2 regions of the Paenibacillus sp. SN-8-1 genome follow, and region 2 is predicted to be linked to the other one. Evidence: predicted binding sites of a transcription regulator. Region 2 holds the regulator's gene; the other holds the start of a gene.
The links. The regulator Rex, encoded in region 2, represses fermentation and respiration genes when NADH is low (regulators of the CRP and FNR family bind a similar motif). The targets are predictions, from matches to a motif close to TTGTGAAATATTTCACAA.
Positions count from the first base shown of each region.

Region 1: hcp (hydroxylamine reductase) is a predicted target of Rex. The motif match lies at 1,662-1,679, and genes of this name have one in related genera.

Region 1 is NZ_CP194782.1:836,377-842,991, forward strand. Features, by position in the region: gene hcp (hydroxylamine reductase) at 1-1,530, opposite strand, end outside; gene ACRRNK_RS03960 (2-oxoacid:acceptor oxidoreductase family protein) at 1,794-2,816, shown strand; gene ACRRNK_RS03965 (thiamine pyrophosphate-dependent enzyme) at 2,813-5,107, shown strand; gene ACRRNK_RS03970 (helix-turn-helix domain-containing protein) at 5,757-6,587, opposite strand.
Region 2 is NZ_CP194782.1:1,990,982-1,997,596, forward strand. Features, by position in the region: gene panC (pantoate--beta-alanine ligase) at 1-21, shown strand, start outside; gene panD (aspartate 1-decarboxylase) at 14-397, shown strand; gene ACRRNK_RS09420 (tetratricopeptide repeat protein) at 508-1,140, shown strand; gene dinG (ATP-dependent DNA helicase DinG) at 1,315-4,167, shown strand; gene ACRRNK_RS09430 (redox-sensing transcriptional repressor Rex) at 4,203-4,853, shown strand; gene ACRRNK_RS09435 (amidohydrolase) at 4,843-6,141, shown strand; gene ACRRNK_RS09440 (DUF5590 domain-containing protein) at 6,175-6,615, shown strand, end outside.

The DNA of each region.
Region 1 (6,615 bases), 1.2 Mb from region 2:
TACGATCACCGCTTTTTGCTCGTACCAGGCAATGTTGTAGGAAATCGGCAGTTCGTTGATATCTTCAAGGCCGAATACTTCCTTTAGCTTCATGGCGATTACGACCAGGGAGTAAGAATCATTGCATTGTCCGGCGTCCAGTACGCGCGGGATTCCGCCAATTTCTCCGAGATCCAGCTTATTGTATTTGTACTTGGCGCAGCCCGCAGTCATGATGACGGTATCCTGTGGAAGCTGAGCTGCAAAGTCAGTGTAATAGTTGCGGGATTTCATCCGCCCGTCACAGCCGGCCATGACGAAGAAGCGGCGGATGGCGCCGGATTTCACGGCATCGACGACTTGATCGGCTACGTTCATCACCGCAGCGTGAGCGAAGCCTCCGATAATTTCGCCGGTTTCAATCTCCGTAGGAGCTGGGCATCCTTTCGCTTGCTCGATCAGCGCAGAGAAGTCCTTGGCAGCGCCGTTCTCTCCTTCAGGGATATGGCGGACGCCCGGGAAGCCCGTGTTACCTGTCGTATAAATGCGGTCCTTATAGCTGTCCTTCGGCGGAACGATACAGTTGGTCGTCATTAGAATCGGTCCGTTAAAGGCTTCAAATTCGCTATTCTGCTTCCACCAGGCATTTCCGTAATTGCCTACGAAATGCTCATATTTCTTAAATGCCGGATAGTAGTGGGCAGGCAGCATTTCGCTGTGCGTATACACATCCACGCCGGTTCCTTCCGTCTGCTTCAGCAGCTCTTCCATGTCCTTCAGGTCATGGCCGCTGATAAGTATGCCCGGACGATTTCCAACCCCGATATTCACCTTCGTAATTTCCGGATTTCCGTAAGCGGAAGTGTTCGCATTGTCGAGCATCGCCATGGCATCTACGCCGTACTTACCGGTCTCCATCGTCAAAGCGATCAGATCCTGCACTTCAAGACTGTCGTCCAGCGTAGCCGCAAGCGCACGGCGCATGAACCGGTTAAGCTCGCCATCGTCCTTCTCCAGGTGCAGCGCATGGTACGTATAAGCGGCCATTCCCTTGAGGCCGTAAATGATCAATTCGCGGAGCGAGCGAACGTCTTCGTTACGGGTGGAGAGGACGCCAACGGTACGTGCTTTTACATCAAAATCAGCTTCTTTATCCGCTTCCCAGACGGCAGCATCCGGGAGATTAGCCGTTCCTTCGGGATACTGTTCGTCATAATAAGCGCGCACCTCGCTGCGGAGCGCCATAGCATCGCGGACTTTCCCCACAAATACCTCGCGGTCAAAGTTGGCATTGGTGATGGTTGCGAACAAGGAGTCCATGATAAACAGCGATACGCGCTGTTCAAGCACCTCAGGCAATTGGACATCCAGACTGAGCCAAGAGATCCCCTTCAGCAGGTAAATGAGCAAATCCTGTAAGTTCGCCACGTCATGCGGTTTGCCGCATACCCCGACAATGGTGCAGCCTGTTCCTTTGGATGCTTCCTGGCATTGAAAGCAGAACATGGATGGCTGATGGTTTATGGTCATTTTCGCTTCGTTGTTATTCATTATTTCTCCTCCTATTATCGCGTTTCTATATTGTTAAATGTCGTCATAAGTTTGCCTTGCAATGGACTGTCAGACTGAAGTATACCCTGCCTCCAAAGTCGGTTTAGTGATTAAGATCACTGCAACTCATTTTGTGATACAAATCACTAACTTGGTGTGATTCTTCTTTTACACTTGAGCTATTAACCTTTTATGAATTGAACTAAAGAAGCATGTTTGTCTAGTTCATTCCATATAGAACAAGAAGAAATGAGGGAGAGCACGTGTCAATTTTGCCTCACAAAAATGAACTCGGATTCTACGAGATTCGTCTCGAATCCATCGGCGGACTTGGCGCCAATCTGGCCGGGAAGATGCTGGCTGAAGCCGGAGTAACAGGCTCTGGACTTAACGGGTCCAACTTTTCAAGTTATGGCTCGGAGAAGAAAGGGTCGCCGGTCAAAAGCTTCGTAAGATTCTGCGATCCCCAGGTGGAAATCCGCGATCACAGCCCGATTGAGCAGCCGCATGTGGTCGGCGTATTTCATGAAGCGTTATATAAGACGATAGATGTGATAAGCGGTTTACGGTCTGATGGGACGGTGCTTGTGAATACAGCGCGAAATCTTGCCGAAGTGGCCGCGGATCTGAAGATGACGCAAGGAACGCTGGCTGCGATCGATGCGCTAAGAATTGCCGTCGAGGAGAAGACCAAAGTCAATACGGCGATGCTGGGCGCCTTGTTCCGGATCTGCAGCTTCCTTGACCCGGACGACATGCGGCGGGTGATCCGCAAGACCTTTGAGAAAAAGCTGCCTCATCTCGTGGAACCGAATTTGCGGACTTTTGACAGAGGATATAACGAAGTCCAGTTCCTCGCCTTAGGGAACGGCACAGGGGATATGAACCAGGCAGCTTTCACAAGAACACAGCCAGTTCTCGGATATGAAACACAGGAGTTAGGTGGAATTCTGAACGTTACGGCAAACAGCGTGCTGAAGGATCTCAGCGGCTCCCGGCAGGGGTATTTGCCGGAATACAAGATGGAGGACTGCATTAACTGTGCCGCCTGCGATACGGTATGCCCGGACTTCTGCATCGTATGGGAGCAGAAGCCGGATAAGCGCGGCAATCTGCAGATGTTCATGAAGGGTATCGATTACCAGTACTGCAAGGGCTGCCTGAAGTGCGTGGAAGCTTGTCCGACTACCGCTTTGGCCGCCATGTTGGAAGAGCCGCATTATGCGGAGCAGCACCGCGTGCCGCAAGTCTTCCCCTATTTAACTGTGGAGGGAGTCAGATCATGACCGTACAAATGAAAGACCTAACGGAGCAAAAGGTACCGGCCGCTCAGACAGCCGTCTTCGAATCGGGCAACGAAATGGCAGCCATGGCGGCCGCCCAGATTAACTATCATATTATGGGTTATTTTCCGATTACGCCTTCAACGGAAATCGCCCAATACCTTGACATGATGCGTACGCGCGGCGAACACGACATCAAGCTGATTCCGGCCGATGGCGAACACGGCTCGGCTGGGATTTGCTACGGCGCAGCTGCAGCCGGAGCCCGGGTATTCAACGCCACCAGCGCGAATGGCTTCCTGTATATGATCGAACAGCTACCCGTGCAGGCGGGAACTCGCTTCCCAATGGTCATGAACCTGGTAACACGGGCGGTCAGCGGCCCGCTGGATATCCGCGGCGACCATTCGGATCTGTACTACGGTCTGAACACCGGCTGGGTGATTCTCACCGCCCGTTCACCACAGGCCGTGTATGACATGAATATCATGGCGCTGCGCATCGCCGAGCATGAGGACGTGCGGCTGCCGGTTATTGTGGCTTATGACGGCTTCTTCACCTCACACCAGAAGCGGCGGGTGCAAATCTTTGAGAACCGGCACACTGTTCAAGAGTTTGTAGGGGAACAGCCTGAATTCCCGCACGTGCTTGATGAGAACAATCCGATCGTCGTTGGGGCTTATATGAACGGCGAAGACCTCATGAACAACCACTTCCAACAGTCGGAGGCCATGTACCGTGCGGGCGAGGTGTTCAAGGAAGTTGCGGAGGAATATGCGGCCTTGTCCGGAAGACCTTATTCACCGCTTGATCTGTACCGCATGGAAGACGCGGAGGTGGCTTTGTTCCTGCTTAATTCCGCGGCCGAATCCTCCAAGGACGTAGTGGATCGTCTGCGGGCAAAAGGGATCAAAGCGGGCGTGATCAGCCCGAATATTCTCCGGCCGTTCCCGGCACGGGAAATCCGCGAGGCGCTGACGGGCGTCAAAGCGCTGCTGATCGGCGAACGCGCCGATTCCTACGGCGCGAACGGGGCCAATTTGACGCATGAGGTCAAATCGGCGCTGCAGGAGATCCGCGGCCCGCAGCCGATCGTACTTTCCCGCATATTCGGCCTTGGCGGGAAAGATTATTACGCGGATGACGCGGAAGCCTTTTTTGCCCTAACGCTGGAGGCGATGGAGCTGGGCTATGCCAAGGTGCCGTTCGATTATTACGGGCAAACGCCTGGCGATGAAGCGCACAAGCTGCAGCCGGTCATTGCGCCGATGAACGGGGACAGCTTCAAATCCGGCCTGATCACCGTCAAGGTGGATGAGACAACGGGCAAGCTGGCCGTTAAAGTGCCGCCGATGCGCGCGCTTGCCGCGAAGCCGAAACGTTTTGCTTCCGGTCACGGGGCTTGTCCGGGCTGCGGGATTTTTCCGGGGCTGGAGCTGTTCTTCAAAGGGATCGAAGGCAATGTCGTAACTCTATTCCATACCGGCTGCGCTTATATCACTACCACGGGTTATCCGTATAACTCGCATAAGCAAAGCTTCATTCATAACCTGTTCCAGAATGGGCCGGCTACGTTATCCGGTACGGTAGAGGCGTTCCTCGAGCGGAAGCGCCGCGGGGAGATCGAGGTTCCCGAGGATTTCACTTTTGTCATGGTAACCGGCGACGGCGGTATGGACATTGGGATGGGTTCAGCAATCGGGACGGCGTTGCGGGGCCATAATCTGATCATTCTGGAATATGACAATGAAGGCTACATGAACACTGGCGCACAGCTTTCATACTCCACGCCTTTAGGCCACATGACCAGCACGTCCGGTGTCGGCAAACAGCAGCAGGGCAAAACGTTCCATCACAAGGACACGGTGCAAATGATGGCGGCGGCGCATGTGCCGTATGTATTTACGGGGACAGAAGCTTTCCCGCAGGATCTTGTGAAAAAGGCGGCCAAAGCCCAGTGGTACGCCCAGAATGTAGGTACCGTCTACGGCAAGCTGCTGATCACGTGCCCGCTGAACTGGAAGTCCGATGACAAAGAAGGCGAGAACATCGTGCGCGCGGCCGTGAATTCGTGCTTTTTCCCACTGTATGAGGTAGAGCAGGGAGAGACGAACATTACGTATGATCCGGAAGAGAAGAACAAACGAGTGCCGCTAGGCGACTGGCTCAAATATATGGGCAAATCAAGACACTTGCTCAAGGAAGAGAACAAAGAAATGCTTGGCGAATTCGAGCGCGAAGTGCAGCGGCGCTGGTCGATTCTGAAAGCGAAACACGAGAACCCGCTGCTGTAGTGGCGGGGGAAGCTCAGGTCAAAATACGCGGGTAGCTGACTAAAAGGGTTGGCTGCCCGCGTTCTATTATGAATCTGTTATAGTTAGACCATTTCTAGTAAAGAGTAGGTATTGGAGGGCACGAAACCGCACTGATTAAGTTCGAGTTAAATCCATAGAACGTCCAATATACGCCATTCCATCGATAACCTGAAACTTCCCCATACTCAACCCGAGTTGGGTAGAACCAGAAGCTTTCCCCGGTCCATAGCCAGACATAAGTGTAGTTAAACATGCAGTCAATGATATAAGAATAAGCTGGTTTTGGTGGGACGAAAGTTGGGGGCGGAGACTGTGGCATAAAAGTCATATTCATTTCACTCCCTGTAAGTGGTTATTTGTATAGCAGAAGTTGAACATAGCCTGGATTGGTCGTCTTTTCTAGATAGGATATGTAGGTGAACAACTACATGAGTGTGCAGATGCCCAATTGCTAAACAAAGGGAGTTCGCCAGCGAGGGCTCCACATTAGGTTATTCTCACTGTCTACTGGCAGATGTGGAGTGCTGTTGAGTATTAGTGCGGAAGTACAATAAATCGGAGATGTGTTGGCGGAAATAGTAAAGAGGGGCGACGCCCCTCTTTTTTGCTGACTTATTATGTAGCAACTTTAGCATATCGAGGATATCTTTTGGGCAATCATCTTGGTCATGGCATGCTTGTGAGGAATGCCTGATGAATTGCAGTCGAATACAATTTCCGAACTATCCTTGATCAGCCAGTCGTAATAATGGGTGAGTAATTCACCAGAATACCACTTAAAGGCATTTGGTTCTTTTTCAGGTGGTGGAGCAATAAACGGCTTATTTACAAACACATTAAAGACATGTATGCCATATTCATTTGTAAATTGCTTATAATTATCAAATATATCCCGGCGGTATTCCGGCTTTATATAGTGGAGCACCCCACTAGAGAAGATAATGTCATAATGCGTCTCTAGACGATAATCTAATATGTCTGCCTTAAAGACATTAACATGAACCCCGACTTTATCAGCAAGACTTTTTGTTTTCTCAATACCTGCGTCCGTGACATCAAACGCGCTAACATCATATCCATTTCGAGCAAAGAATACGGCGTCCTTCCCCTCACCACATCCAACGTCGAGCAGCTTCAAGTGTCTTGTTGGCGGCATAAGCTTCAAGACCTGATAACAAGCACTATTAGGCTCTGTACCCCAATAATATGCTTGTGTTCTATATTCCTTCTCATAAATAGTAATCTGTCTGTCCTGCCCTGGATACCCAAGAAGTTTATCGATGCTTACTTCTAAGATTCTTGATAACTGAGGTAATAGCGAAATATCCGGCATGGTCTGAGCATTCTCCCACTTGGATATAGCTTGAAAAGAAAGCCCGAGCATTTGCGCAAGCTCTTCTTGTGTAAGTCCCTTCTCTTTGCGGTATAGGCTTATGTTTCTTGCTAATTGTTCTCTCAAAATATTTCACGCTCCTCTATGTAACCCA
Region 2 (6,615 bases):
GGAGTGGTAACTCATGTATAGAACCATGATGAAATCCAAAATTCACCGCGCAACCGTGACAGAGGCGAACCTCAACTACGTGGGCAGTATTACCATAGATGAGAACCTGATGGAGCGGGCAGACCTGCTTGAGAATGAGAAAGTACAAATTGTAAACAATAATAACGGTGCTCGCCTAGAGACTTATGTGATTCCAGGACCACGCGGCAGCGGTGTGATCTGTCTTAATGGAGCGGCAGCGAGATTGGTTCAGCCGGGGGACACGGTTATTATCATTTCCTATGCACAGATGTCCCAGGAGGAAGTACGTCACCATAAGCCTACCGTTTTGTTCGTCGATGAGAATAACCGTCCTGTTGAAACAGCCAGCTACGAGGTACATGCGACAGTCCGTTAAGCTGTAATCCATTATTTAAGGGGTTCCTTCAAGAATGAAATCATCCGCCTAAACAAAAAATGAACATAGGGCCGCTGCTTGATTTCATTTTCGTTTAGGGTGGGATGCAGATGATGTTTCAGCATGTATTTGCGGAAATGAATGATATGTTGGAGGAAATCGCTGAGATGTACCCGATCGCTAAAGGTAACCAGAAGCAGGAGCTGGGCAAAAAGTGGCAATTGCTTAAAGCTATGAGTGATGGAATTATTGAGGAGTGGCTTTCTTTTGAAGAGAAAATGAGTGATGTACGCAAAAGCTGGGGGTTAACGGATTCTGCTAAGATTGTGGAGCTGCCTGAGATGAAGTCGGGTACCTTCATTAAGGGACAGGGCTATTACAAGCTAATGATGTATTCCCATGCGGCCGAACAGTTCAAGCGTACCACCGAGGAGTTTCAAGACAGCCTGTTGGCCCGGATTTATTTGGCCATGTCCTATTTGAATATGAATGATACCCGGGAGGCGGGACGGCATTTTCAATGGGTGCTGCCATTGACGGACAACAAGCGGCTTAGATCCATCGTCTATAATGCGCTTGGTTGTATTGAAGCGAAGATGAACCATATGGATAAAGCACAAGAATATTTTACATTAGCCCATCATATTGATCCTTCATTTACTGAGCCCTTGAATAATTTGGATGTATGCCAACAAAAACGGGGATCCCTGCAGTTCGGAGCCCAGCTTACTTCATTATTGTAATGTATCTTAATTTGATGAACGATGCGACCATTCAATGGGATTTTTTCGCATCGTTTTTTGTTTGTTATAGGGTAAAAGAGGGGTGCGAATATTTGTTTGCATGTCTTAATTTCCAAACCGAGTTTTTTTTGATATGCTGTTAGAGAGACTGGAATGAAAGGTAATGAGTATATAATGAAATATGCCGTTCTCGATTTTGAAACGACAGGTAACCAGTCCTCTGATGAAATTATTCAAGTTGGGCTTGCTATTATAGATCATGATCGTACGATTAGCCAGGTATATTCCTCGTATGTGAAGCCGGGTGTACCGATTCCGCCTTTTATTTCTGGGTTAACAGGGATTACCGAGGAGGATGTACAGAACGCTCCCTTACTGGATGAGGTTATGATGGAAATGGTGCCTCTTCTGGACGATGTGATCCTCGTTGGCCATAACGTTGCTTTTGACTTTAATTTCTTACAGAGTGCTTTGGACAAAACGGGCTATTTACCCTTTACGGGGAGAATCCTGGATACCATGGATTTCCTCAAAATAATGTTTCCTTCGCTTACATCATATCAGCTTGGCTTTGTGTCCGGTGAATTTGGGGTAACCCATGACAGACCTCATCAAGCCGATTCCGATGCCTTGGCTACCGCACTTATTTTTGCTAAATGTCTGGAAGAGATTGATGACCTTCCACTTCTCGCTTTGCAGCGGCTTTCTGACCTGTTCTCAGGCGAGGACAGTGATTTGGGATGGTTCTTTGATGCTGCACTCCAGATCAGGGAGAGGGAAACGGACGCTTCAACAGATGGGTTCACCTATTACCGTCAGTTCGCGCTTCGGACAGAAGACTGGATTGACATCAAGCCGCCGCGAAGTGAGGATTTCGATAATCCTCTGAAGGATAAATCTTTCGAGCAGTTTATGGCTGATGTTCGTGCGAACTTGAAGAGCAAGCTCCCTGGGTATGAAGAGCGGGAAGCTCAGAATATCATGCTTGAAGACGTCATGAAGGCCTTTGATGAGGATAAGCACTTGTTGGTCGAAGCAGGTACGGGTACAGGGAAGTCACTCGGTTATCTGCTGCCTGCGATTTATCACAGCGTTAAGTCTGAAGAGAAGGTTATGGTAAGTACGCATACCATCAACCTGCAAGAGCAGCTCCGCGAGAGAGATATTCCTCTGCTTACGGACGTGGTTCCTTTTCCATTTCGGGCAGCAATCTTCAAAGGAAGAGGGCATTATTTGTGTCTGCGCAAATTTGAACATAAAATAAACAAGAGAGATTTCACTACACCAAAGGAAGAAGTTATGACGGCTGCACAGATGATCGTGTGGTTAACCCAGACCGAGACCGGGGATGATGAAGAGCTGAACCAGGGCAATCGGGGAGCTGATTTCTGGGAGACGGTTGCCAGTGAATCGGATTCCTGTCTGGGACGCTCATGTCCATGGTTCAGAAAGTGCTTCTATCATAAGGCCAAACACGAGGCTGGTGTAGCTGATGTGGTGATCACGAACCACTCGAAGCTGTTCACAGATGTGAAGGCGGGTCATCAGCTGCTTCCGAGCTATGAACGTCTTGTCATTGACGAGGCACACCATCTCGAAGAAGTAGCCGGCAAGCATTTGGGTATGAATATGAAATACTTCACGGTCGTTCACACCTTGACACGCCTCTTCAAGGACAGTAAGACGGGTCAGCTTCCGAATCTGCGGGCTCAGCTTCAGACCAGCGGGTCGGAGAAGGCCAGCGAGTGGATGAGTGTAATTGATAATCTGTACCCTGAGATTATTGAGATCAAGGAGAACTGGGATCGTCTCAGCGATCAATTGTTCGGACTCATGCCTGAGCGAAGCGATGCCGCTCCCGGAGACCCGGGACAGTTCGTTCTTCGTCTGCTTCCGCACAAAAAGCCCAAGAATTGGGATGCGCTTAGTGAAATCGAGAATCAGATTTACATGACTATGGGTACGGTAATTCGCAAAGGCGAACGTATGGTGAATGAGCTAAAGGAAGATGACGAAAGTTATAGCTCTGAGAGCCTGGTGACGGATATAAGCGGTCTGTTCAAGGATTTGGGAGCTGAGAGGGACAGTATCCGTTCTTTTATGAAGCTCGACAATGAGGAGACGGTCTACTGGCTTGAAGGTAACGGTCATTACCGCAGCCGGTCTCTGCAAATTTATGCTGTACCCGTTGAGGTAAGTGAACAGCTTAAAGCTCTTTTCTTTGATAAAAAGAAGAGCGTTATCATGACCTCTGCTACTTTATCCGTAGACAAGTCGTTTCAATATATGATCGAGCAGCTGGGACTTACGGAAGCTTCTGAGCAGGATCAATTATTGACCTCGTTGCTTCCCTCACCATTCAAGTACAGGGAACAGGCCCTGCTCGTCATCCCTCGGGATTTCCCAAGTGTGAAGGGCAGTGTCGGGGACGATCATTTCGTGAATACACTCGTACAGTCCTTGGCTGATTCGGCAATTGCTACCCAAGGACGCATGCTTGTATTGTTCACTTCTTATCGTATGCTTAGACAGGTATATGACCCCCTGAAAGAGGTTCTATCTACACAGGGGATTACAGTCATTGGACAAGGAGTAGACAGCGGAAATCGGACTAAGCTTACTCGAAGATTTCAGGGCCAGCAGGCCTCTGTATTGCTCGGTACGAGCAGCTTCTGGGAAGGTGTCGATATTCCAGGGGAGGCTCTTACGAGTCTGGCTATCGTACGGCTTCCATTTCAACCTCCGAACCATCCGCTGGTAGAAGCCAAGAGCGAGCGGCTGCAGCAGCAGAAGAAGAATCCATTTATGAAGTTGTCCGTCCCGCAGGCGGTTATCCGCTTCAAGCAGGGATTTGGACGACTGGTGCGGTCCTCCCAGGACCGCGGTATCGTGATTGTATATGATACACGAATTCTCGAGTCCTATTACGGGAAGTATTTCCTTTATTCTTTGCCAGGCCCAAAGATGGAGCATATGCCCACCAACCAAATGGTGCCTCGGATTTCGGAATGGCTTGGCCACCGGTGATCAACCGGACTCATTAGCATTAGGGGGAAAAAGAAATGAAATCGGAGAAAATCTCAGATGCGGTGGTACGCAGATTACCCGTATATCTGCGCTTTCTGAATGAACTGAGCCTTCGGGAAGTCGCAACCGTCTCATCGCAGGAGCTTGGACAAAAGCTGGATCTGAACCCGGCTCAAATTCGCAAAGATCTTGCATACTTCGGTGATTTTGGTCGTAAAGGTATCGGATATGATGTCTCCTATCTGATCGAGAAGATTCGCCAAATCCTCAACTTGGATCAGCAGATCAATGTGGCCCTTGTCGGGGCCGGGAACTTGGGTCAGGCCTTATCCAATTACAATACGTACTTGAAGGACAATATGAAGATCGTGGCGGTCTTCGATGCCTCGGAGAAGAAGGTCGGCCAGAAGATTAATTCCTTGACCGTACAGCCGATTGAAGATCTTGGTGCTACCGTGAAGAAGCTGGGTATCCGGATTGGAATTATAACTGTGCCTGATTTTGAGGCACAACGGGTAGCCGATCAGCTTATCGATGCTGGAATTGAAGCGATCCTTAACTTTGCGCCAACAATTCTGAAGGTGCCTGCCGAGATACGCCTGCACGCGGCAGATTTTACAACGGATCTGCTCAGCCTGGCATATTATTTGGGAGATGGAAAGGAAGCAGTGACAAATGAGTCGTAAATGGTTAATTGAAAACGGAAGCTTTGCTGTGCTGGAACCAGGACGTTCTGTGGTCAAGGGATATATGTTAATTGAGGACGATCTGATCAAATATGTCGGAGAGTCTCGTCCCGAGGTCGAAGAGGGGACAGACACTTTTGACGGAAGGGGCCTGCTATTTGCTCCAGGGCTGATTAATACCCATGGTCATGCAGCGATGTCTCTGCTGCGCGGTTATGGGGACGATATGCTGCTCCAAACTTGGCTGCAGGAGAAGATGTGGCCGATGGAAGCCAAGTTCACCTCCAGAGATGTATACTGGGGTACCGCGCTGTCTGTCGTGGAAATGCTTAAGGGAGGTACGACAACCTTCCTGGACATGTATGACCATATGGATCAGGTAGCTAAAGTAACGGAGGAATCGGGAATTCGTGCTGTACTGATGCGCGGAGCCATTGGCTTATGTCCTGAGGACGTACAGCAGCAGAAGCTGGAAGAGGCGATACGGTTCGCCCAAGATTGGCATGGCAAGGCGGATGGGCGAATTACGACCATGATGTCCCCGCATTCCCCTTACACTTGTCCGCCTGCATTCATTGAGAAGTTCGTTCAAGCGGCTCATGACCTGGATCTTCCGCTGCATACCCACATGTCCGAGACTGCCGCTGAAGTGCAGCAGAATATCAATGAGTATGGTCTTCGTCCAACGATGCATTTGGAAAAGCTAGGATTCTTCTCACGACCTTCAATCATCGCCCACGGCGTGCATTTGAATGATGAAGAGATCGAGATTCTTGCTACGAATAAGGTTGCGGTGTCGCATAACCCTGGGAGCAACCTTAAGCTTGCCAGCGGCGTTGCCCGTGTCGTTGATCTGCAAAAGGCAGGGGTTGTTGTCTCCTTGGGTACAGACGGGGCAGCAAGCAACAACAACCTCGACATGTTCGAGGAGATTAGGCTGGCAGCCTTGATACATAAAGGTGTATCAGGTGATCCGACGGCTGTACCGGCAGAAGAAGCTCTTAAAATGGGCACGATTTATGGTGCTCAGTCCGTATACCTGCCAAATACCGGAAGGCTTGCGGAAGGCATGAAGGCTGACTTCATTGCTATGAATACCGATCAAGCTCACTTTATTCCGCATACGGATTTCATTTCTCATATGGTATATTCCGCTGGCCCTAAGGACGTTGAACATGTGTGGGTGAACGGGAATCAGGTTGTTAAGCATGGCAGCTGTCTGACCATTGATGAAGAGCGGGTACGCAGAGAAGCTCAAGCTTGTTTCGAAGGATTGCTCTCCCGCTAAGCGGAGCACTTCTGAGTGAAAGGAAGTGATCGCATGAAGAAAAAAACGAAATGGATTTTGATGTCCATAGTTATCGCCCTGCTGATTCTGTTTGGAATTCAGAGATATTATGTGTATTCGATGGAGGATTATTGGAACGAGAAGAACGCTGCTGTCATTGTGGCCAAGCAGCAGGCTAATCTGGCTTCGTTAACACATGCCAGTAAGTCCGTATGGGATACCGTGTGCTGGGTGATCGAAGGCAAAAGTACATCGGGAGAAGATATTGTGGTATGGGTCGTTGATGGTAAGGTTGACCACCAGGAGCTGGCGAAGAATGGAGTCAGCCTTGATCAGGTTAAGAACAGCATCAAGTCTCAAATGCCGGATATCTCTATTGTCCGCCTTGTCCCAGGTATATTTGATCAGGGGGCAGGGAAGCAATACGTATATCAATTGTTCTATAAAGATGGAGATCATTACAACTATAAGTTT